DNA from 2 places in the Rhodoferax sp. PAMC 29310 genome. Region 2 is predicted to be linked to the other one. Evidence: predicted binding sites of a transcription regulator. Region 2 holds the regulator's gene; the other holds the start of a gene.
The links. The regulator NrdR, encoded in region 2, represses ribonucleotide reductase genes. The targets are predictions, from matches to a motif close to CACNANATNTNGTG.

Region 1: J8G15_RS11220 (ribonucleoside-diphosphate reductase subunit alpha) is a predicted target of NrdR. The motif match lies at 8,962-8,975, and genes of this name have one in related genera.

The regions. Positions count from the first base shown of each region.
Region 1 is NZ_CP072852.1:2,444,001-2,455,814, reverse strand. Features, by position in the region: gene accB (acetyl-CoA carboxylase biotin carboxyl carrier protein) at 1-435, shown strand, start outside; gene accC (acetyl-CoA carboxylase biotin carboxylase subunit) at 454-1,803, shown strand; gene prmA (50S ribosomal protein L11 methyltransferase) at 1,816-2,706, shown strand; partial or broken gene J8G15_RS22125 (zinc-ribbon domain-containing protein) at 2,729-2,794, shown strand; gene J8G15_RS11235 (DUF3426 domain-containing protein) at 3,041-3,757, shown strand; gene J8G15_RS11230 (histone) at 3,851-4,486, opposite strand; gene J8G15_RS11225 (ribonucleotide-diphosphate reductase subunit beta) at 4,657-5,811, opposite strand; gene J8G15_RS11220 (ribonucleoside-diphosphate reductase subunit alpha) at 5,943-8,864, opposite strand; gene ampD (1,6-anhydro-N-acetylmuramyl-L-alanine amidase AmpD) at 9,277-9,879, opposite strand; gene J8G15_RS11210 (sigma-54 dependent transcriptional regulator) at 9,866-11,344, opposite strand; gene J8G15_RS11205 (PAS domain-containing sensor histidine kinase) at 11,341-11,814, opposite strand, start outside.
Region 2 is NZ_CP072852.1:429,059-440,872, reverse strand. Features, by position in the region: gene J8G15_RS02000 (lytic transglycosylase domain-containing protein) at 1-793, shown strand, start outside; ZMP/ZTP riboswitch at 839-969, shown strand; gene glyA (serine hydroxymethyltransferase) at 1,016-2,260, shown strand; gene nrdR (transcriptional regulator NrdR) at 2,272-2,721, shown strand; gene pilV (type IV pilus modification protein PilV) at 2,825-3,466, shown strand; gene J8G15_RS01980 (PilW family protein) at 3,556-4,524, shown strand; gene J8G15_RS01975 (PilX N-terminal domain-containing pilus assembly protein) at 4,601-5,131, shown strand; gene J8G15_RS01970 (pilus assembly protein) at 5,148-9,809, shown strand; gene J8G15_RS01965 (type IV pilin protein) at 9,806-10,300, shown strand; gene J8G15_RS01960 (GspH/FimT family pseudopilin) at 10,297-10,881, shown strand; gene ribD (bifunctional diaminohydroxyphosphoribosylaminopyrimidine deaminase/5-amino-6-(5-phosphoribosylamino)uracil reductase RibD) at 10,927-11,814, shown strand, end outside.

The DNA of each region.
Region 1 (11,814 bases), 2.0 Mb from region 2:
TTGAAGACGTTGATTGACCTCGTGTCTGAGTCCAACGTGTCTGAGCTGGAAATTACCGAGGCGGAAGGCAAAGTGCGCATCGTCAAGGGTGGCGTGCCTATGGTTCAACATTACGCGCCTCAGATGGCAATGATGGCCCCAGCAGCCATGCCGGCCCAAGCCCCCGCAGCGGTGGCTGAGGTCGCCGAACCCGTCGCCAGCGGCCATTTTGTGAAATCTCCCATGGTTGGCACGTTTTACCGCTCTTCTTCGCCAGGTGCCAAGTCGTTTGTCGAAGTCGGAGACGAGATCAAGGCCGGTGAAACTATTTGCATCATCGAAGCCATGAAGATCCTCAATGAAATTGAGGCCGACAAGTCAGGCACGGTCACCAAGGTGATGTGCGACAACGGTCAAGCCGTTGAATACGGACAGCCCCTGTTCGTGATTGAGTGAGGTTGAACCGCAACGCCTATGTTCAAAAAAATTCTGGTTGCCAATCGCGGCGAAATCGCTCTTAGGATTCAACGCGCCTGCAGCGAACTCGGAATCAAGGCCGTCATGGTCTATTCCGAAGCGGATCGGGACGCGAAATACGTCAAACTGGCTGAGGAAGCCGTGTGCATTGGCCCGGCGCCCTCGGGCTTGAGTTATCTGCACATGCCGGCCATTATTTCGGCGGCGGAAGTGACAGACGCTGAAGCGATTCATCCTGGCTATGGGTTTTTGAGTGAAAACGCCGACTTCGCTGAGCGAGTTGAGAAAAGCGGGTTCCAGTTCATCGGGCCTACGCCGGAATCCATTCGAATCATGGGCGACAAGGTCTCCGCCAAACAGGCCATGATCAAAGCAGGCGTGCCTTGCGTTCCCGGATCAGAAGGCGAGTTGCCGGATGATCCGGCGGAGATTCGCCGCGTGGCCAAGTCCGTTGGCTACCCCGTGATCATCAAAGCTGCCGGCGGCGGCGGCGGGCGCGGAATGCGGGTGGTGCACACCGAAGCAGCCTTGATCAACGCGGTGGCCATGACCAAGGCCGAGGCTGGCGCTGCGTTTGGCAACCCGGCCGTGTACATGGAGAAGTTTCTCCAAAACCCGCGTCATATCGAAATTCAAATTCTTGCAGACAAGCACAAGAACGCGGTTTATTTGGGCGAGCGAGATTGCTCGATGCAGCGCCGTCATCAGAAAGTGCTGGAAGAGGCGCCCGCGCCGGGCATTCCTCGCAAGTTGATTGATCGTGTCGGCGAGCGTTGTGTGGCCGCCTGTAAAAAAATTGGCTACCGCGGCGCAGGCACGTTTGAGTTTCTATACGAAGACGGCGAGTTCTATTTCATCGAGATGAATACGCGTGTTCAGGTGGAGCACCCCGTTACTGAGATGGTCACCGGTATTGACATTGTCAAAACCCAAATCATGGTGGCCGCGGGTGAGCGTCTGCCTTTCACGCAGAGACAGATTGAAATTCGTGGCCATGCCATCGAATGCCGGATAAATGCGGAAGACGCCTTCAAGTTCACGCCCTCGCCGGGGCGGATCACCATGTGGCATCCCCCCGGTGGTCCTGGTGTGCGGGTGGACTCCCATGTCTACACCAACTACTTTGTTCCCCCTAACTATGACTCCATGATTGGAAAAATTATTGTGCATGGAGACACCCGGGAGCAGGCTTTGGCACGCATGAGAACCGCGCTGGGAGAAACAGTGATTGAAGGCATTAGTACCAACATTCCACTGCACCGGGAGTTGGTTGTGGATGCGAAGTTTGTGTTGGGTGGCACCAATATTCACTACCTGGAACATTGGCTGGAACAGCATAAGCGTTAAATCAAAAACTGCATGTTTGAACTAAAACTGATGTGCCCGGAGAGTCGGGTCGAAATCGTGAGCGATGCCTTGGACGTGCTGGATGCATTGAGCGTCAGCGTCGAAGACGCAGATGCTCAGACCGACGCCGAGCAGGCACTGTTTGGCGAGCCGGGCATGCCACCGCCCAAAGAGGGCTGGCAGCGCTCCCGCATGATTGCCCTTTACCCGACAGAGGCATCAGCCCGAGAAGCACTTTCACTTTTGAACGCGCAGGATTTCTTTGCTGAATGTGAGTTTCTTGGGGTGCACGAGCTTGCAGAGCAAGATTGGGTGCGCTTGACGCAATCCCAATTTGCGCCGGTGGACATCACTCCCACATTCTGGATTGTCCCGACCTGGCACGAGCCCCCGGCTGAGGCCCAGATTGTTATTCGACTGGATCCCGGACTGGCGTTTGGCACGGGCACGCACCCGACGACCCGCATGTGTCTTCGTTGGTTGGCGCGCCAAGGCGAAGCCAGCCAGTTCCTGGGCCGAGTATTGGACTATGGATGCGGATCCGGTATTTTGGCCATTGGCGCCGCCAAACACGGCGCGGTCGATGTTGACGCCGTTGACATCGACGAGGCTGCGGTTGAGTCGACCGTTCTCAACGCACAGGCGAACGATGTCGCGGTCAATGCAGGCTTGCCGGACGCTGCCTCGGGCCAATACCAAACGGTGCTGGCGAACATTCTGGCAACCCCTTTGAAAGTTCTGGCGCCGCTGTTGTGGTCTCGAGTTGCACCTGGGGGTGCCTTGGTTTTGTCCGGCATTCTCGAGCGACAGGCCGAAGAGCTGAAGTTGGCCTACGCTCCGTATTGCAAGTTGACAGTCTCCGACCAGGAGGACGGCTGGATCCTGATGACCTCCGCGACCTGAGGAGCCGCTCGACGTTGACCATATGAGCATGATCACCCGTTGTCCCGCCTGCGAGACTCTGTTCAGGGTGGTCCCTGATCAACTTCGAATCTCGGCCGGATGGGTTAGATGCGGTCAGTGTGACGAAATATTCGATGCCTCTGCGCATTTGGTGAGTGAGTCGCCAGTGGCCGATTCGACTATGGCGACGACGGAGAGTACCGTTCAGTCAGTCGAAGTGTCGGAAAATGCACCACCTGCACCACCTGCACCACCTGCACCACCTGATCTAGATGGATCGCTCCAGTTGCCTGAGCCATCGGAGATGCCGGCAGGCTATTTGTCTGACTTCTCCGTGGTTGACCTGAACCTGGGGGAGGGGGCAGCAGGCCTTGTTCCAACGGAAGAGCATGGGGCTGTCGCTGACGATGCAGAACCAGGAACGGTTGAGAGTGAAGAACTTGATTCCAACTGGCCAATCAGCGAGCCGCCCCAGGACTTCGAGGAAACCGCGCAGAAAGGCTTTCCAGATGTAGCTGACTCATTCGACCAGGTCTCATTTTTATCAAAAGAGAAAGTCACCCTCAAGCGAGACCGCCCTGCACTGCGCTGGTTGCTGGGGATGCTGAGCTTGGTGTTGTCAATGGGCCTATTCTTCCAGGTGGCTTATCGAGAGCGCAATCAATTGGCGGCATGGGAGCCAGCTTTCACGCCTTGGTTGGAGCGGGCCTGTGAGCTGATCGCTTGCAAGATAGACCCGATTCGGCGTATTGAGTCTATAAGTGTTGAAACATCAACGTTCACCAGGCTACGTGGTGACACCTATCGATTGAGTTTTTTGCTGAAAAGTAGTTCATTGACTCCCATCGCCTTTCCGGCTGTGGAGCTGACATTGACAGATGCCATGGATCAACCGTTTTTGAAGCGAGTATTGCTGGCCTCGGACGTTGGGCCAGCGAGCGGCGTCTTGGCTGCATCCTCGGAATGGCCAGCATCGATTGATATCTCCGTCCAGTCGGCGGCAACACCCGAGCGTGTCGCCGGTTACCGCCTCGTTGCGTTTTACCCATGAATCTGAAGGCCGAGTCGATGGGGCTTGTGCAAGCGCGATAAAAAAGCCCGAATGCGGTGAACATCGGGCTTGTGATCGGGGTAATTCGATCGATTAGGGTTTGTTGCCAGTCGGAAAAGGCCAGGCCGCTTGTGGATTCAATGTGGTTTGCGCCCCAGATGCGGACTTGGCAGCGACTGTTTTTCCAGCAGGTGCTTTTTTGGCTGGCGCTGGTTTCTTTGCCGGTGCAGTGGCTTTCACAGCGGCCTTCTTTGCAGGAGCTGCTTTTTTGGCAGCGACGTCTTTCTTCGCAGGCGCAGCGGCTTTCACAGCGACCTTCTTTGCGGGAGCTGCTTTTTTGGCAGCGACGTCTTTCTTCGCCGGTGCAGCGGCTTTCACAGCGACCTTCTTTGCGGGAGCTGCTTTTTTGGCCGCGACGGCTTTCTTCGCCGGTGCAGCGGCTTTCACAGCGAGCTTCTTTGCGGGAGCTGCTTTTTTGGCCGCGACGGCTTTCTTCGCCGGTGCAGCGGCTTTCACAGCAACCTTCTTTGCGGGAGCTGCTTTTTTGGCCGCGACGGTTTTCTTTGCGGGTGCAGTGGCTTTCACAGCGGCCTTATTTGCCGGAGCTGCTTTTTTGGCAGCAACGGCTTTATTTACGGGTGCAGACGCTTTGACAGCGACCTTTTTGGTTGATTCAGTCTTTTTCACGGGAGCCGCCTTTTTCGGGGCTGATTTTTTTGCAGTTGCCATTGATGTATCTCCTTGATTAATTTGCAAAGAGCACTTCTTGCGCGACGGATGGCAGGAAGCGATGCATGGTGTTGGACCTATTGCCCAGCACCATGAATTCGGAACACAAACCGTCGCCAACAGCGTGTGCTGCGGGCAGCGGTCGTGAGCAGGGAGTCGTCATGTATGACTTAATCCCAAGACAGTGCGCCGCCCGATTGATATTCAATCACTCGGGTTTCAAAGAAGTTTCTTTCCTTCTTCAGGTCAATCATTTCGCTCATCCACGGGAAGGGGTTTTCCTCGTTGGGATACAGCGCTTCCAGTCCAATTTGTGTAGCCCGGCGATTGGCTATGTAACGCAGGTAGCCTTTGAACATCGACGCATTCATGCCCAGTACACCGCGAGGCATGGTGTCCTCGGCGTAGCGGTACTCCAACTCAACCGCCTGCTCGAACAGGGCACGAATTTCTAGTTTGAATTCGGCCGTCCAAAGCTGAGGGTTTTCCAGTTTAAGCTGATTGATCAGGTCAATGCCGAAGTTGCAGTGCATGGACTCATCGCGCAGGATGTACTGGTACTGCTCGGCCGCACCTGTCATCTTGTTTTGACGTCCCAGCGCCAGAATCTGCGTGAATCCGACGTAGAAAAAAAGGCCTTCCATTAAGCAAGCGAAAACAATCAGCGACTTCAAAAGCGTCTGATCAGTTTCTGGTGTGCCCGTCTTGAAGTTGGGGTCCATGATCGCCTCAATATAGGGGATCAGGAACTGGTCTTTGTCGCGAATGGATTGGACTTCGTTGTAGGCGCTGAAGATCTCGCTTTCGTCCAAGCCCAGTGACTCCACAATGTACTGATAGGCGTGAGTGTGAATGGCTTCCTCAAAGGCTTGGCGAAGCAGGAACTGCCGGCATTCCGGCGCAGTAATGTGGCGGTAGGTACCCAACACGATATTGTTGGCAGCCAATGAGTCGGCCGTGACAAAGAATCCCAAATTTCGTTTGATGATGCGACGCTCGTCTTCGGTTAACCCGTTAGGGTCTTTCCACAAAGCAATGTCCCGCGTCATGTTGACTTCTTGGGGCATCCAATGATTGGCGCAGCTGGACAGGTATTTTTCCCAAGCCCATTTGTACTTGAATGGGACGAGTTGATTGACGTCTGTCTTACCGTTGATGATGCGCTTGTCTGCAGCATTGACGCGGCGTGGCGTGGCCGGCGGAGCGTCTGTCGCGGTAGATGTACTCACGGACGGCAGTGAAACCGCTGCCGAGCGACTTGCATTCGAGTCGCTGGACTGAGGTGTTTGCGATGAGGGATTGACTTCTTCGTCCCAGTTCAACATAGGTAATTCCAATCAGCAGATTATGAGAGTAGCGAGGTGAATTGAAAAGGGTTCATCGACTTCGCTCCTCCATTGAGGGGTGTGAGTGTGGTGAATGAACATCGACTCGATGCGAGGCGATGTTCATGGCCTTATTGGCAGGATTCACAGGTGGGGTCGTCGACCCCGCAGAACTTCACGTCTGTTGCCGGTCCCGATGCCATTTGTTCACGGGCGGCGGCGGCTGCGGCGTCAAGGGCGCTCATGCCAGACTGGCTGGAAGGTGATGACTCGCTCCCCGATGAAACAGCATTCATGCGACCCGCAGTCACCGTTGACTTCTCCACGTGGGTGGCAGACATGGTGCGCAAATAGTAGGTGGTTTTCAAGCCACGAATCCAGGCCAGCTTGTACGTGTCGTCCAGCTTCTTGCCTGACGCGCCCGCCATGTAGATGTTGAGTGACTGTGCTTGGTCAATCCATTTTTGGCGGCGGGATGCGGCCTCGACCAACCAGCGGGTTTCCACTTCAAACGCGGTGGCGTAGAGCAGCTTGATATCTGCGGGAACACGATCGATTGGTTTGAGAGAACCATCGAAGTGCTTCAGGTCCATGACCATGACATCGTCCCAAAGTCCCAGACGTTTGAGGTCTTGAACCAGGTAGTTGTTGATAATGGTGAACTCGCCAGACAGGTTGGACTTGACGGACAGATTGCCAAAACAAGGCTCAATTGAGGCGTCGACTCCGATGATGTTTGAAATGGTTGCTGTCGGTGCAATGGCCGTACAATTAGAGTTGCGCATGCCGTCGGTTGCAATTTTCTTGCGCAGCGAATCCCAATCCATGGTCGACGAGCGGTCGACCTCGACATAGCCGCCGCGCTCGCGAGCCAACATGTCTAACGTGTCGATGGGCAAGATGCCTTTGTCCCACAGCGAGCCTTTGTAGCTGGAGTACTGGCCGCGCTCTTTCGCCAGCTCTGTCGATGCCCAGTAAGCGTAGTAGCAAATGGCCTCCATGGAGGTGTCGGCAAACGCGACTGCTGCGTCACTGGCGTAGGGGATACGCAGCTCATACAGGCTGTCCTGGAACGCCATCACACCCAAGCCCACAGGGCGGTGACGCAGGTTGGAGTCGCGGGCTTTCTTGACGGCGTAGTAATTGATGTCAATCACGTTGTCCAGCATGCGCATCGCTGTGGTGATGGTCTTTTGCAGCTTGACGTGATCCACCGCCCCATTCTTCAAGTGTTGCAACAGATTGACCGAACCCAGGTTGCACACGGCGGTTTCTGTGTCGCTGGTGTTGAGCGTGATCTCGGTGCACAAGTTGCTTGAGTGAACGACACCCGCGTGTTGTTGGGGCGAACGCACATTGCAGGCGTCCTTGAACGTGATCCAGGGATGACCGGTTTCAAACAGCATGGTGAGCATTTTTCGCCACAGATCGGCGGCGGGCAGCGCACGGGCTGGCTTGAGTTCGCCGCGTGCAGCCTGCGCCTCATAGGCCACATAGGCTGTCTCGAATTCGGCGCCAAATTTGTCATGCAAATCAGGCACGTTGTTCGGCGAGAACAGGGTCCACTGGCCTTTTTCCATGACCCGACGCATGAACAGATCCGGAATCCAGTTCGCGGTATTCATGTCATGGGTACGGCGGCGATCATCGCCCGTGTTTTTGCGAAGCTCCAGAAACTCTTCGATGTCCAAGTGCCAGGTTTCCAGGTAGGTGCATACGGCACCCTTGCGCTTGCCGCCTTGGTTGACGGCGACTGCAGTGTCGTTGACGACCTTCAGAAACGGAACCACGCCCTGGGATTCGCCGTTCGTGCCCTTGATGTGAGAGCCCAGTGCGCGCACGCGTGTCCAATCGTTGCCCAAACCACCTGCGAACTTGGACAGCAGTGCGTTTTCCTTGATGGATTCATAGATTCCATCCAGATCGTCTGGCACAGTGGTCAGATAGCAGCTCGACAATTGTGAGCGCAAGGTGCCGCTGTTGAACAGCGTTGGCGTGCTGGACATGAAGTCAAATGACGACAGGATTTCGTAAAACTCGATGGCCCGCGCCTCGCGGTCGGATTCGTTGAGCGACAAGCCCATGGCCACCCGCATGAAGAAAGCCTGTGGCAGTTCAATCCGTGTTTTCCCAATGTGCAGGAAATAACGGTCGTACAGGGTCTGGATGCCAAGGTAGTCAAAGTTCAGGTCGCGGTCGGCCTTGAGGGCTGCACCCAGGCGAACCAAGTCAAACTCGAGCAGCTTGGCGTCGAGCAGTTCATTGTCCACACCCTTTTGGATGAACTGAGGGAAGTACTCGACGTAGGCCTGTGCCATGTCAGCCTGCACCACGTCTTTGCCCAATGCTTCTCTGGCCATTGTGTGGAACAGCAGTCGGGCGGTGGCGTAGGTGTAATCAGGGTCTTTTTCGATCAAAGTGCGTGCAGCAAGCACCGATGCTTTGTAGACCTCGTCCATGGGGACGCCGTCATACAGATTTCGCATGGTCTCAGCCATGATCGGTTCGGGTTTGACGTCAGCGCCCAGACCGGCGCAGGCAGCCTCAATCAGCCCCTTGAGGCGGTCAAGGTCAAGCACAATGCGCTGACCGTTGTCCAGCGCGTGCAACTGCGGCGCTTTGGGTGTCGACTGCGTGATCTGTTGAGCGCGCTCTTGTGCATGTTTTTCCCGATACAAGACATAGGCTCGGGCCACCTCGTGGTGACCGTCACGCATCAGTCCCAATTCGACCTGATCTTGAACATCTTCAATGTGAAAGGTCCCGCCGCCCGGGCGCGAGCGCATCAGGGCGCGAATCACGCCTTGCGTCAATCCATCTACTGTTTCGCGGACGCTGGCCGATGCGGCTCCGTGGGTGCCGGTGACAGCCAGAAAGGCCTTCATCATGGCGACCGCGATCTTGGCCGGTTCGAATGGCACGACGGCGCCATTGCGGCGAATGACTTGATACTGGCTCACGCCATTGGCGGTGGTTTGAATCGAGTCATCCCCTAAAGCGGATGTGGACGGACTGGACTGGCGCTCTGAAGGCGTGTTTAAAGCAGTTTGCATGGGGCTCCTCGTCTATGCTGCGTGAAATAGAGTGTCAATGGCGCTGAGCACAAGCCTGGGGCCATAAGATGGCTGGGCTCGGTGGAAAGGCAGGACGCACTATATATGGGGTGTCTGGCTACTGCAAGCCACTACAGGTAGTGTATGTCGAAGGCAGGGTCTTTGTGCCGCCAACGTGTGTTCTGGGGGCCAAATTTTACCCGGGGATTGACCCAGTCAAACTGACGACAGGGCGAAATACGGAGGAATCGAGGCCGGAAAATCTACAACCGTAGCGCTCAAACCAGTGATGGCGGGCGTTTCCGGCGTGTCAATTGATTCACGGTTTATTTTTAAAACTGTCTCATTTACGAAAGTCCGCCTGGCGTGTTGATCTCGACCGCCATAGGGTGAATCCGTTATGTTGACTAAATTAGTCGGGTATTGGGGTGCGAGGCAAATATCGACTGCTCAATCCCAGAGAGTGCTGCAGGCTTGGCCAATCAAACCCGGCACCGGGATCGGCCTTGCGACCCGGTGCAATGTGTTCATGCCCCGCGATGTGTGCAATGGGGTAGTTCGCCATCAGCGCGGCGCATAGGCTGGTCAGCGTTTCGTATTGTTCGGGCTCAAACAGGTCTCCTTCAAGCCCCTCCATCTCGATGCCGATGGAGTCGTCGTTGCAATTGGAGCGGCCACGGTAGCGGGAGGCGCCTGCATGCCAGGCGCGATCATCGCAACTGACGAATTGCGACAGGTCGCCATTGCGTCGAATGTAGAAGTGCGAAGACACCTGCATGCCTTCGATGGTTTTGAAGTAGTGGTGTGCGTCCCAATCAAGCTGGTTGGTGAAAAGTTGCTCAACTTTGTCACCACCGAATTGGCCCGGCGGTAGGCTAATGGAGTGAATGACCAGTAAATCAACGCGGGCGTCCCGGGGACGCACGCCAAAGTTGGGTGAGGCTAGATGGGCGGCAAACCGGTACCAACCCCCTCGCCAAAGTGCATCGTGCACGACGGGGTCAGAACGGGTCATCTGAGTTCTCTCCGCCTTGGGGGGCATCAATATTGAGCCGCGCAATGCGGTAGCGCATTTGTCGCAGGCTGATGCCAAGCCTGGCGGCAGCCGCAGTACGATTGAATCCGGTCTCTTGCAGCGCTTGAATCAGAATCTCCCGCTCCTGGTTGTCCAGGTGGCCCTGAAGGTCGCTGGGAATGGCGTTGGGTTCGCTGTCCAAAGTGCCCCCACCACTGTGGGCGAACGCCGGCTCGTGAGCCAAGGGGCTTGGAGTGGAGGTTTCAATCTGCAGCTCGTCTTCATCGCAAAGGGCGACGGCGCGGTGCAGCAGGTTCTCCAGTTCCCGAACGTTGCCGTGCAATGGATCTTGGGCTAGCTGACTCAATACTGATGCGGGCAAAACCGGAGTGGGCATGCCGGAATCATGGGCAATGCGGTCGAGCAGCGCGTTGCAAAGGGCAGGCAGGTCCTCACGTCGATCGCGCAGCGGTGGGATGGCGATTTCAATCACATTGAGGCGGTAGTAGAGGTCTTGGCGAAAGCGACCTGCTTTCACCTCCTCTGCGAGGTTTTTGTGGGTGGCGCTGACGATGCGCACATCAACGGCCAACTCCTGCGTCGCGCCAAGGGGGCGTACACGCCGCTCCTGGATGGCTCGCAGCAGCTTGGACTGCATGGCCAGAGGGAGATCCCCAATTTCATCCAGAAACAAGGTGCCCCCGGCAGCGGCCTGAAAAAATCCGTCCCGATCCTGCGTTGAGCCGGTGAATGAGCCCTTTTTGGAGCCAAAAAACTCGGCCTCCAACAAGGCCTCCGGAATGGCACTGCAATTGACGGCCACCCAAGGTCCCTCGGCTCGGTGGCTGTTGGCGTGAAGGGCCTGAGCAACCAGTTCCTTGCCGGTTCCAGACTCACCGTTCACCAACACCGGCGCCATGCTTCGCGCCACTTTGACCACGCGCTCCTTGACCAGGCGGAGTCCGCTGGAGTTGCCCACCAGTCGATCAATCGCCTGCTTGCCGCCCAAAATCGGCGTGTCTGGGCTGCCCGGGCGTCCAGCGGCATCAGGGGGCTGGCTGCCAGCGGGTGCAGGAGTGCTCGTGTCACGAACGGCCGATGCCACCACGCTTCGGAATTGTTTCAAATCGACCGGCTTGGTCAGGTAGTCAAACGCGCCAGCTTTCAGGGACTCAACTGCATTCTCAGCGGATCCGTAGGCGGTGATGACGATACAGCGTTCTTTGCGTTTTTCGGCCTTGAGTTGCTGAATTAAGGTCAAACCCAATCCGTCGGGCAGGCGCATGTCGGTAATGAGGACGTCAAAGCGGTGGGCTGCGAGTTGCTGCTGAGCATCCATCACATTTTCGGCGGTTTCCACCTGATACCCGGCACGCAGCAGGGTGAGCTCATAAAGAGTCCTCAGGTCAGGTTCATCGTCAACCACCAGTATTCGAGTCGTGGTCGGCAGGTGCGTTGAGGTCATGGTTGAGGGGAGTCCTTCTGCGATAGCGCGGGGCCACCCTCTCGGGTCACAAAACCGTGAAATGAGACCAGAAACTCATTGCCGTCCACCGGACTGTCGTTGCCATGGCCGGTGTTGCGCTGGTGAATGATAGTCGCGCCGTGCCGCTCACACAATTCCCGGCAGATGTACAGTCCCAGTCCGCTTGAGCGGCTTTCAGACGAGAAAAAGGGTTCGAAAAGGTGGCGTTCCACTGATTTGTCCATGGGTTGCCCGTCGCTCCAGACACTGACAAAGGCCCGCCCGCCCGGGTTCTGACCGACTGACACCTGAATGGCGTTCGGGTTCTGGCTGGCATAGCGCCTCGCGTTGTCCAGCAGGTTGATCAGAACCCGGCGCAGGTGCTCAGGTTCAAACCTTACCTCGGTGGCCCCTTCGGCCTGTGACAGGCACAGCAGATTCTTGCTCCCCGTCTGCGCTTGCCAGTCCCG
Region 2 (11,814 bases):
AGAAAAAGTAACAGTGGGCCTGCGATCACTCGCATCAGTCATCGCCCGCGGATTCTTTGAAATTACACATAGCAGTTTTGCCCTGATTGGCTTGACTGTGATTTTTGCAGCCATCGCCTTGACTGCGCAGCCAGCGCTACGCCAGATAGGTGAAGTCAAGCTTTTTAGTTGGTTGCAGACCCGCCAAGTCGAGCTCACTGGCCTGCCTACCGAGGTGGAGGCGATTGAACGTGCGACTGCAAGCAACCCACGCGACCTGCCCAAACGACAAGCCGCAGTGGCATTTTGGTTAAGCAAGAAATACTCGGTCGCCCCCGAACCCATCAGCGCGCTGGTATCCGAGGCTTACCAAATAGGCCAACGAACCAAAATTGACCCCACCCTGATTTTGGCGGTCATGGCCATTGAATCAGGCTTCAACCCATTTGCTCAAAGCCACGTGGGAGCACAAGGGTTGATGCAAGTCATGACCACGATTCACAGTGAGAAATATGAGAACTTTGGCGGCAAGTTTGCAGCCTTCGATCCCTTGTCCAATTTGCGCGTCGGCGTGAAAGTGCTCGAAGACTGTATCAAGCGTGCAGGCTCTATCCAAGGTGGACTTCGCTATTACGTCGGCGCCGCCAACTTGGATAACGACGGAGGCTATGCTGCCAAAGTCATGGCTGAATACGCACGCCTAGAGCTAATCGCAACTGGACGTGTCATTCAGCAAGTGGAGCCTTCAACCTCACCTGCTCCGGTTTTGGTCAAAGACATTCCGGCCGAAATGTCCGCCCCGCTCAACTCTTGACACCTACCGACCACCCGGCGCACCGCCGCGATGGTCAGTTAAACTCGGCGAGTACGCGACTGGCGATAGGTGCTTGGCCAAATAGGGTTTGAGTACTGAAGTGGGAACACCACGGGGGAGCGTGCCGCACAAGGCCATAGGGCCTGTGCGATCAGCCGTTCGCCTGGGCAGCCCTGGTTTCATTCAAAATGATTCACAGGCCGACCGTCTCAAAGGACTGCCATGTTCAACCGAAATATCCTCATCGAGCAAACTGACCCCGAGCTATTCGCGGCCATTCAAGCCGAAAACGCACGCCAAGAGCACCATATCGAGCTGATTGCCAGCGAAAACTATGCATCCCCCGCTGTTATGGCAGCGCAAGGCACCCAGCTGACCAACAAGTACGCGGAAGGCTATCCCGGCAAGCGCTATTACGGTGGTTGCGAATATGTTGACGTGGCCGAGCAACTGGCCATTGACCGCGTGAAACAAATTTTCGGAGCCGAAGCCGCCAATGTGCAGCCTCATTGCGGCGCGTCTGCAAATGAAGCCGTTTTTCTGGCATTCCTGAAGCCTGGCGACACAATCATGGGTATGAGCTTGGCTGAAGGCGGTCACTTGACGCACGGCATGGCACTAAACATAAGCGGCAAGTGGTTCAATGTCGTCAGCTACGGGCTGAATGAGCAGGAGGACATTGACTATGACGCCATGGAGCGCAAGGCGCATGAGTCCAAGCCAAAGCTGATCATTGCTGGGGCATCTGCATTTAGTTTGCGCATCGATTTCGAACGGTTTGCCAAGGTCGCCAAGGACGTAGGCGCCATCTTCATGGTGGATATGGCCCACTACGCTGGCCTGATTGCTGCAGGCCTGTACCCTAACCCAGTTCCACATGCAGACGTGGTGACATCCACCACCCACAAAAGCCTGCGCGGCCCCCGTGGTGGCATCATCCTGATGAAGTCGCAACACGAAAAAGCCATCAACAGTGCCATATTTCCCGGCTTGCAAGGTGGCCCCCTCATGCATGTGATTGCGGCCAAGGCCGTTGCATTCAAAGAGGCACTCGCCCCGGACTTCAAAGTCTATCAACAACAAGTACTGACAAATGCCCGCATCGTCGCTGAAACCCTGGTTTCACGTGGGCTGCGCATCATCAGCGGTCGCACTGAAAGTCATGTCATGTTGGTTGACCTGCGCTCCAAGGGGATTACCGGCAAAGAAGCCGAGGCGGTTCTCGGCTCTGCCCATATGACCATCAACAAAAATGCGATCCCCAACGACCCTGAGAAGCCAATGGTCACCAGCGGTGTGCGAATTGGCACCCCGGCCATGACAACCCGCGGCTTCAAAGATGAAGAAGCTCGCATCACCGCCAATTTGATCGCGGACGTTCTGGACAATCCGAGAGACAGCGCGAATATCGATGCGGTCCGGGCCAAGGTCAATGCCCTGACAGCTCGCTTCCCGGTTTACGGCTAAACGCACGCCCTATGAAGTGCCCCTTTTGCAGCCATTCCGAAACCCAGGTGGTGGAGACACGAATCGCTGAGGATGGGGACTTCATCCGCCGCAGACGCCAATGCGGTGCATGCGAAAAACGCTTCACGACCTATGAGCGCCCCGACGTCACTTTTCCAGCGATCGTCAAAAAAGACGGTCGCCGGATAGAGTATGAGCGTCCGAAGTTGTTGGCCTCGATGAAACTGGCGCTGCGCAAGCGACCAGTCAGCACTGAACAGGTCGACAATGCGGTTGAGCGAATTGAAGAGACTCTTCTCAATCTGGGCGCTCGCGAAGTCGCTTCAAACCGAATAGGCGAACTGGTCATGATGGAGCTGAAAAAGCTCGACAAAATCGCCTATGTCCGATTCGCCAGCGTCTACCGAAGCTTTGAAGACATCGATGACTTCAAAACGCTGGTGGATGAGGTAGGGCGGTAGACTTTTGCCCCTGGCACCGGTATTACCTGACTAACGGCTGCTCAGAGGCGACGAGCGGTCAGCCTAAACCGCCATACAGAGCCCCATAGGCCTATCATTGGGCATGGAACATTTCCACCTTCTACATCAGCGCCGGCAACCGAACAATTGGAAGAACAAGGCATTGTTCAGTTATTCGCACAATGCCGGATTTTCATTGGTTGAAGTTCTGGTATCTATTGTCGTGCTGTCGTTTGGCTTGCTCGGAATGGTGGGCATGCAAGCTGCGTCACTTCAGGCCAACAGAGAGGCTCGCCTGCAGTCAGCCGCAGTCTTCTTGGGCCGCGAAATAGCTGAAACCATTCGTGGAAACAAGAATATCGGAATACTGACAGTCAACAATCCTTATATTGGGTCATTCTCGACATCTCCGCTCGTGGTCGGCACACCGTCATACTGCCTCAATGCATCGCCCACGACTGCTTGTACCAGCACCACTGATGTCGCCAATGCTCAAATGACGGAATGGTTGTCCCGGGTTGACGCTGAATTGCCTGGTGCCCGAGTTGATATTTGTTTCGACTCAACACCGTTTACCTCTGGGGGATTGCCGCAATGGGCTTGCAGCAACACCGGTGGCGTGCTCGTCGTGAAGATTGGATGGACGCGTAGCTCTACAGATCGAACTCAGAGCTCTGCTGCGGGGCTCGAAAGAGCGACGACGCCTCTGGTTGTCTTGCCAGTGACTCCAGGGAGTTCAACATGATTTGCTCATCGACTCTTCATTTAAGAAAGTGTCTACCACTGCCAAGCGGTCAAAAGCTTGCTCAACGATCGGCTCAACTTGGCCTAACAATGGTTGAGTTACTTGTCGCGCTGATCATTAGTATGCTGATCGCATTGGCAGCCATCGCCGCACTGACTGTTACACGCCAAGGTTTTAGCGCAGTCGATGCCTCCGCTCAACTTCGCGACAACGGACGCTTCGCCGCAGACTTGCTTCAGCGTATGGTTGTTCAAAGCGGCTACAAAGACGTTCAATACGCGGCCACCACGCTGCCGACAACCGCTGTCACAGGTTTGGCCACCAACCCAGACTCGAATGTCTTTGGATTTAATAACGCCCTGATCAACTCTACCGATCCAACACACGCGTCCAACGCACGGTCGACTTCGGTTGCTGGGTATGGCAGCGATGTGCTGGTCTTGCGATACCAGGGCGTGGAGACATTTCCTGGATCTGGGGTGGCGGACGGTTCGATGATTGACTGTGCCGGCAATGGAGTCACAGCGATCCCCATTAGCCGATACGACAGACGGGAAAGCGTCATTCACGTTGCAGTGAGCGTTGGTGAACCGGCCTTAATGTGCACTTGGATCAACCCAGCTAGTGGGACGATCACGACACAACCCATCGTACAAGGCGTCGAGAATTTCCAGATCCTCTACGGCACAGATGGAGTCACGGCAGGTGCCGCCCCCACAACAGCCACAGACTCGGTGCCTGACGCCTATCTTCGAGCCGATCAACTCACCGTAGCGGGAAATGCAGTGGCTACAAACGACAACTGGCGCCGCGTTCGCAGCATTCGAATAGGAATGGTGCTTCGGGGGCCGGCCAACTCCGCGATAGACAGAACATCTGCTACCTACTATCCGTTTGGCGCAGCAAAACCATCCAGCACCGGCACAGCCGGCTTGGCCATGGCCCAAACAGTAGCCTCTGCGCTGGACCCCGGCACTGTATTTACGCCTGCAATAGACGGCCGCCTGCGCCAAACCCTCTCTTTCACCGTGCATTTGCGCAACGACCAGGGGCTTTGAAGTGAAACTAACTATTCATCCTTCCCGATCACCTGGGGCTAATTCCATTCAAGCCCAAACCGGAGCCTCACTAATTATGGTGATGCTGATCTTGGTGATCATTTCGTTACTGGGCGTGGCAGGAGCGCAAATTTCGCTCATGAGCGAACGCGGCGCGAGAAATGACCGAGATCAGTTGGTTGCATGGCAAGCCGCTGAGGCGGCATTAATTGATGCGGAACTTGACATGATCGACCCAACATCGACGCGAGCCGCCCTGTTTGATGGCAAGCAAGCGATTCAGTTTGTGTCTGGGTGTGGCGCGTCCGGCCAATCAGTGGGTCTTTGCAGTCTGCCGACTGCGGGAAAACCGGCGTGGCTCACTGTTAATTTTGAAACCACCGGGACAGGCGCTGCTACCACAGCACTGGGAACGTTCACAGGAAAAACCTTTGCTGCTGGCGGCGTTGGCATCCAACCGTCCAAGGCCCCGCGCTACATCATTGAACTGGTACCGGACCCAATGGGCGATGCGTCTAATCCAAGCTTTTTGTACCGTGTCACGGCCATGGGGTTTGGCCCGCGCGAAGACATTCAAGCGCTTTTGCAAATGGTTTACCGCCAGTAACTTCAGGAGCAATTCAATGCGCACTCAAAATCACATCAGCTCCTCAAACAATGGGCTCCAGGGGAAATTCGCCAAATTTTCAGGGCTTCTGCGTCCAAACCTCGCGTGGCTATTGATTCCAGCTGTCGCAGTTGTTTCTTTTGTAGCGATCAGCGGCACCACAGCGCCCGCCATCCCCGCCATCACGTTGTCTTCTGATCCTCTGTATGCAGCAACGGCTGGCGACAAACCCGTTTTGGCGTTGGCCTTGTCTGTGGAGTTTCCAACGGTTGGTGCGCAGTATGTTGATCCGGACAACATTGGCACAAGCGACGACCCCACTTACTCCAGCGACCGTGAATACCTTGGTTATTACGACGCGGAGAGCTGCTACACCTATGACGATGCAGGCACTGGCGCGCCAAGCGGGCAAGCCGCGGCTTACAAACGTTTTGTGCGTCGTGGACCAGCTATTGCCCTGGCCACGGCCAGCACAACTCAGCCGACTAAAACCACCCGAATGTGCTGGAACAACAGCACCAGTTACACAAAGGACGACGGTACAACGCCGGCCAGTAGCACGACGGTCAACGATGGTTTTAGTGGCAACTTCCTGAACTGGGCGTCCAGCTCCGCCATCGACATGTTGCGCCTGTCGTTGACCGGTGGCGACAGGGTGATCGACACCCCCACATTGACCGTTCTGCAGCGGGCCCTGATTCCCGACGGAAACCCAATCGCGATGGGAAACAGCAATAACTTTCCCGCAAAGCGCCTTTACGCGAATGGCAGCTCACGCGCGATTACATCAGCCACCTCTCCGTCACCGGCCCTTGTCTCTGGGGTTAGTTTCTTTGGTGCCGTGCCCAGTTCAATGGTGTCTGCGGCGGGCGGCTCTGACATTTTCATCGCCAACACACTGAATCGAATCTACTTTGGCACGAGCAAATCGGGGAACTCATCCAGCGGGTTCGGAGGCTACACACTGGGTTCTGCGACAGGTGCCTCTCAAATTGACACCGCTGGTATCACAAAACTCAACGCGTCGCTCCCCAGTGATACTACTTTTTGCGCCAATGAAGGAGGAACTTGCGTGTTGCCCGCAGGAACCATCAAACGCATTTATTACGGCGCCAACAACGACTGGTACTACACGCATGCAACGGGCAGCATCTCATGCGCCAATGCGGTTTTTGGCGACCCACTCAGCGGGGTTGGAAAGCAATGTTACTACCGCAATGCGGACAGCAGCAGCACCTGGGTGCCGGCGTCGACTTCTGGGCTCAACTCCGACGGTTACTTTTTTTCCCGGGTTCAGGTCTGCGACCGCAACCCCAGCACCTATGCGCTCAAGGACAACCGAGACTACGATTTTTGCAAAAAATATTCGGATGGTGCCACCACCCCTCAGCCCAATTACAAACCGGCCGGTGCCATTCAAAAATACAGTGACCAACTTCGCTTGGCCGCATTCGGATATCTTTTGGACCAAACGGCCAGTTACAGTGCCGGCCGATACGGTGGCGTCTTGCGTGCACCAATCAAGTACGTGGGCTCCAAAACCTTTGACATTAACGGCGCAGACAACACTGCGTCGGGCGGAAACCCGAACCAGGAGTGGAATCCAGTTACTGGCGTTTTCTACCCCAACCCGGACAACAACACCACAGTGGCCTGTGCCGCAGGTGCAGACTGCAGCGCCAGCTATTTGAGTGGTGTTGTGAGTTATGTCAACCAGTTTGGCCGAACCGGTTCAGTCCGCGGACGGTACAAAAAATTTGACCCGATTGGTGAATTGCACTACGAAACGTTGCGCTATTTGCAGGGGTTACAACCTAGCGCGGATGCAGTCAGCGGGATTACCACTGATATGTATGACGGCTTTCCCGTCAGTACTTCGTGGACAGATCCGTATGGCAATAGCCGATCCAACACAGCCAACTACTCCTGCCTCAAAAGCAATATTGTGGTGATCGGCGACAAAAACACCCATGATGGCAACCGGCTTCCAACGACCGACATTGCCAACAACATCCCCGACATCAGCGGCTGGCGAACCACTGTTCGAAATTTTGAAGCAAACACCGCTGCAACAACCTATGTAGATGGCCAAGGTGTCACACGGACAAGTGGCAATCCCAATGGCGCGAATAACAGCGTACCAACCAGCACAACGACGAGCCAAATCATGGGTTCAGCGTACTGGGCGCACACCCACGACATTCGTGGCACCGACTGGACGGGCACCGGAGGGCTTGCCAAACAACGGCCCGGCCTTCGCGTCAAGACGTTTATGTTTGACGTGAATGAGTATGGCGGCTCCAACAATGCGGCTACCCGTCGTTCGTCGAATCAATTGTTCATGGCAGCCAAATATGGCGGCTTTGAAGCTGATGCATCAAATTCGACGGGCTCGCCTTACAACACCTGGGGCAACCCCTTTAAGCGAGACGATGGCACGGTTGACAAATACGTCTGGGAGGACACCGACCCCAAGGTTGGGAGACCAGGCGAGGCCAACACCTACTTCCTTCAAAGCAACGCCCGAGGCGTATTGAGCGCGTTCGACGATATTTTCAGTCGCGCCGCGACGGCCGCGCGCAGTATCGCGGGAAGCGCCATTCAATCCCAGAACCTCACCCAAGCGGGCAATAGCGTTTTTCAAGGCGCCTTTGACACCACGGACTGGAGTGGAGATCTGATGTCCTTCGCAGTCACAGTCACTGCCAGCACCGCCACCCCCCCGAACGTCGTCAGCATTGCTACCACGCCAACCTGGAAGGCTGCTGACAAACTGAACGCGCTGGCATCCCCGGCCACCAGTCGAAACATCGTGGTGGGCAACAGAGGCGCCACCAGCAGCCCATCGGCGGTCGACTTCCTGTGGCTCAACATTGAAACCGCCCTGCAAACAGATTTAAATAAAGTCAGCCCTTCAAGCAGCAGCGACGGGTTGGGATCTGACCGACTGAATTACCTGCGCGGCGACAAATCCAAAGAGAGCAACCCCTTTCGCAAGCGCAATAGCCTGCTGGGTGACATCATCAACAGTGGTGTCGCGTATTCTGGCGCACCTACCACCAGCATTACATCTAGCACCTATGCAAGCTTTTATGCAGCCAATGCCTCCCGGACACCCGCTGTATTCGTGGGTGCCAACGACGGTATGCTCCATGCATTTGATGCCACCAGTGGAAATACGACGAGTGGGAAAGAGCTGTTCGCATACATTCCCAGCTGGATGGGCCCCAAACTATCAGCTTTGACTGCCGCGTCCTATGTCAACGCTCACCAAAGTTACGTCGATAGCACGCCTACGGTTTCTGAAGCCGAAATACTGAACTCATCCTCGGCACTGGATTGGAAGACGGTGCTGGTCTCTGGCACCGGCAATGGCGGACAAGGTGTGTTTGCACTGGACGTGACGGATCCGACCGCCTTTTCCGCATCCAAAGTCATGTGGGAGTTCACGAATGTCGACGATCAAGACATGGGCTACGTCATTGGGCGTCCTCAAATTCTAAAAATGCGCACCAGCGCCTTTGGTGCGACCACAACCACCTACAAATGGTTTGCCCTAGTGGGTAGCGGGGCCAACAACTACGTCACGTCGGTTGGTGGCAACTTTGGATCGGGTCAACCGACCCTATTCTTGCTCGACTTGAGCAAGCCAGCGAGCGCGGCATGGTCACTCGGATCCAATTACTTCAAAGTCTCTTTGCCGGTTAACGCCACATTGGCCGCCAGCAATCCGACTGGTTTGATCAACTTCAAGGCCGCATTGGGAACCGCGCGGGAAGTCTCTCAAATTTACATGGGGGACTTGCATGGCAACCTCTGGAAATTGGATTTTTCATTGGTTGGTAGCGGGGACTGGAATATCAACAAGCTGTCGCCATTCAAAACAGGGAGCGGATCAAGCACGGTACCCTACCCCTTGTTCATTGCCAAGGATGGAGCAGGTGTTGTGCAGCCGATCACCATGGCACCGAGCATTGCAAACGGACCAGTAACGGGTTCAAAGAACATCCTTTTTGGCACAGGAAAGTACCTTGAAAGTGCTGACAAAACATCGACCAGTCAAGCGTCCTTCTACATGGTCTATGACACCGACAGCACGCTAATGGACACGCTAACCAGCGGAGCTACACGGGCCAGCGCCATCAGTGGCAGACTCAGGCTCAAACAAGGAACAAGCACTGCCGCGACCGCCACTACGGCTGGTTCAATTAGTGTTGGGGCCTTCACCATGGGACGTGCCACCACAGATATCAACACCGAAATTATTCGATCTGGTTGGTACTTTGACTATGCCGCTTCAGGTGAGCGGCAAATCAGCAGCGCGACATTGGCTGGAGATTCAGTGGTCTTTGGCAGCTTGATTCCAGGTGGCGGATCATCCGCAAGTTGCTCAGTGTCGACTGGGGGTGGAAACCAATACACCATGAAAATTTTGTCTGGCGTAGGCTCATCTGTATCGTCCAGCGTGGGAATATTAGGAGAACCGTTGGTTGCCAATGTAATTGGCGCGACGACGGAAACGATGAGCGACAGTACCGGTCGACGCATTCGAACGGTGACACAACAAGTATTGCAACAGGGTTCGTCTGGCTTGGCTGTTGGCCGCACGACCACTAATTCGATTGCGGTGGGTCGCTTGAGTTGGCGACAAATCCACAACTACAGGGACCTGAAATGACGAGCGAAATAAAACACAAGCTCCTTCGAGGCTTCTCGCTGATTGAGCTAATGATTGTGGTTGCCATCGTTGCCATACTTGCCAGCGTGGCCTACCCTGCCTACACCAATTCAATCCTCAAAGGCAAACGAGCGGAGGGCCGCACCGCACTCACTGAGTTGCTGCAGCAGCAAGAGCGGTACATGACGCAAACAAACTGCTACCTCGGCTTCACAACCACCTCTGCGGGGGTTGCCACCGCCACTTCACCAGGCACCGCATGCGGTGGAGTTACCGCCACTGCCGTCCCGTTCAAGGTTTTTTCAGGAGAAAACCTTGGGCAAGCAGCCTACATTTTGTCTGCATCGGCTTGCGCAGCCACGACGATCGCCGAATGCGTGGTGGTTGAGGCAACACCAGTGAGAGCAGACGCCGAAGCGGCAACCTTGCAGATCCTCAGCACCGGGCAAAAGACCTGCACGGGCACCAAGCCAACGGTGTGTTGGAAATGACAACGCGCCGAAGTCATATCAAAGGATTCACTCTTATTGAGTTGATGGTGACACTTGCGTTGGCCGCCATTCTGATGATGGTGGCTGTACCCAGTTTTACGGCCTATCAGCGCAATTCCGAGTTAACTTCATTTGCCAATACGCTGCTCGCCAGTGTCAACGCAGCAAGGGGCGAGGCCATGAAGCGCGGTATGAATGCGATGGTCGTTCCTGCCGTTGGCACTGATTGGGATGGCGGTTGGGTTGTATTCGTTGACGTAAATCGAAACCAAGCCTATGACGCCGCGCAGGATATAGCCATATTCTCTGGCGACGCAAAGCCAAGCTATTTCACCATCAGTGGCAATGGAACTACCTCTGGCACCGCCCCCTACGTCATGTACGACGCGTCAGGCTATTCAAAGACCACCTCGGGCGGATTCGGGGCTAGCACCTTTGAAATCAAGCGCAACGATGTCAGCGGAACGGCCCAATGGGCTGAAATTCGGCGGCTGAAAATTGCATCGACGGGGCGTGCACGTATTTGCACACCCAAAAACAGCACTGACTCTGAGTGCAGTGCCTCAAGTACCGCTTTTTAACTTTCCATTTTCCAAACTGGTTTTGGTTTGGAATCGACAAAACCCATGACCTTAGACATCATGGGCAGCAGTCTGTCTCACGCATCAGAGGCACTTTGGCTGTCCAATCCCAATCCACGAGTCGGTTGTGTCATTACATCCAGTGACGGCCACCTATTGGCTCGTGGGCACACCCAAAAAGCCGGCGGCCCCCATGCCGAAGTCATGGCGTTGCGCGATGCCGAGGCTCTTGGGCACTCCGTTGTCGGCGCCACCGCCTATGTCACGTTGGAGCCCTGCTCTCACCAAGGTCGAACCGGACCGTGCTGCGACGCGCTGATTGCCGCAGGTATCAAAAAGGTCGTCGCCGCCATTGCAGACCCCAACCCACGGGTATCAGGACAAGGTTTCGACCGATTGCGCGCAGCTGGCGTGGAAGTGATTGTTGGCCCCGGGGCACACGAATCTCGAGAATTAAACATTGGTTTTTTCAGCCGAATGATTCGGCAGACCCCGTGGGTTCGAATGAAGATAGCGGCCTCACTCGACGGAAAAACGGCGCTGGAGAACGGTGTGAGCCAATGGATCACATCCGCACCGTCCCGCGCCGATGGCCATGCATGGCGAGCGCGAGCCTGCGCCGTTCTGACCGGGATCGGTACGGTGCTGGAAGACAACCCGCGCCTGGACGTGCGCTTGGTGGACACACCCAGGCAGCCTCACCTGGTGATTGTGGACAGCCGACTTCAAACGCCGCTTGATGCTCACCTTTTTATAGCTGGTCGCGCTCTATTTATATACGCTGCAAGCCGAAATGATGAGAAAAAGTCGGCACTGGAGGCACTGGGTGCCACGGTCATTTACCTGCCGGGCACGGAAGGCAAGGTCGACCTTGCCGCGATGTTGCAAGACCTGGCACGTCGCGAAGTGAATGAACTGCATGTAGAGGCAGGG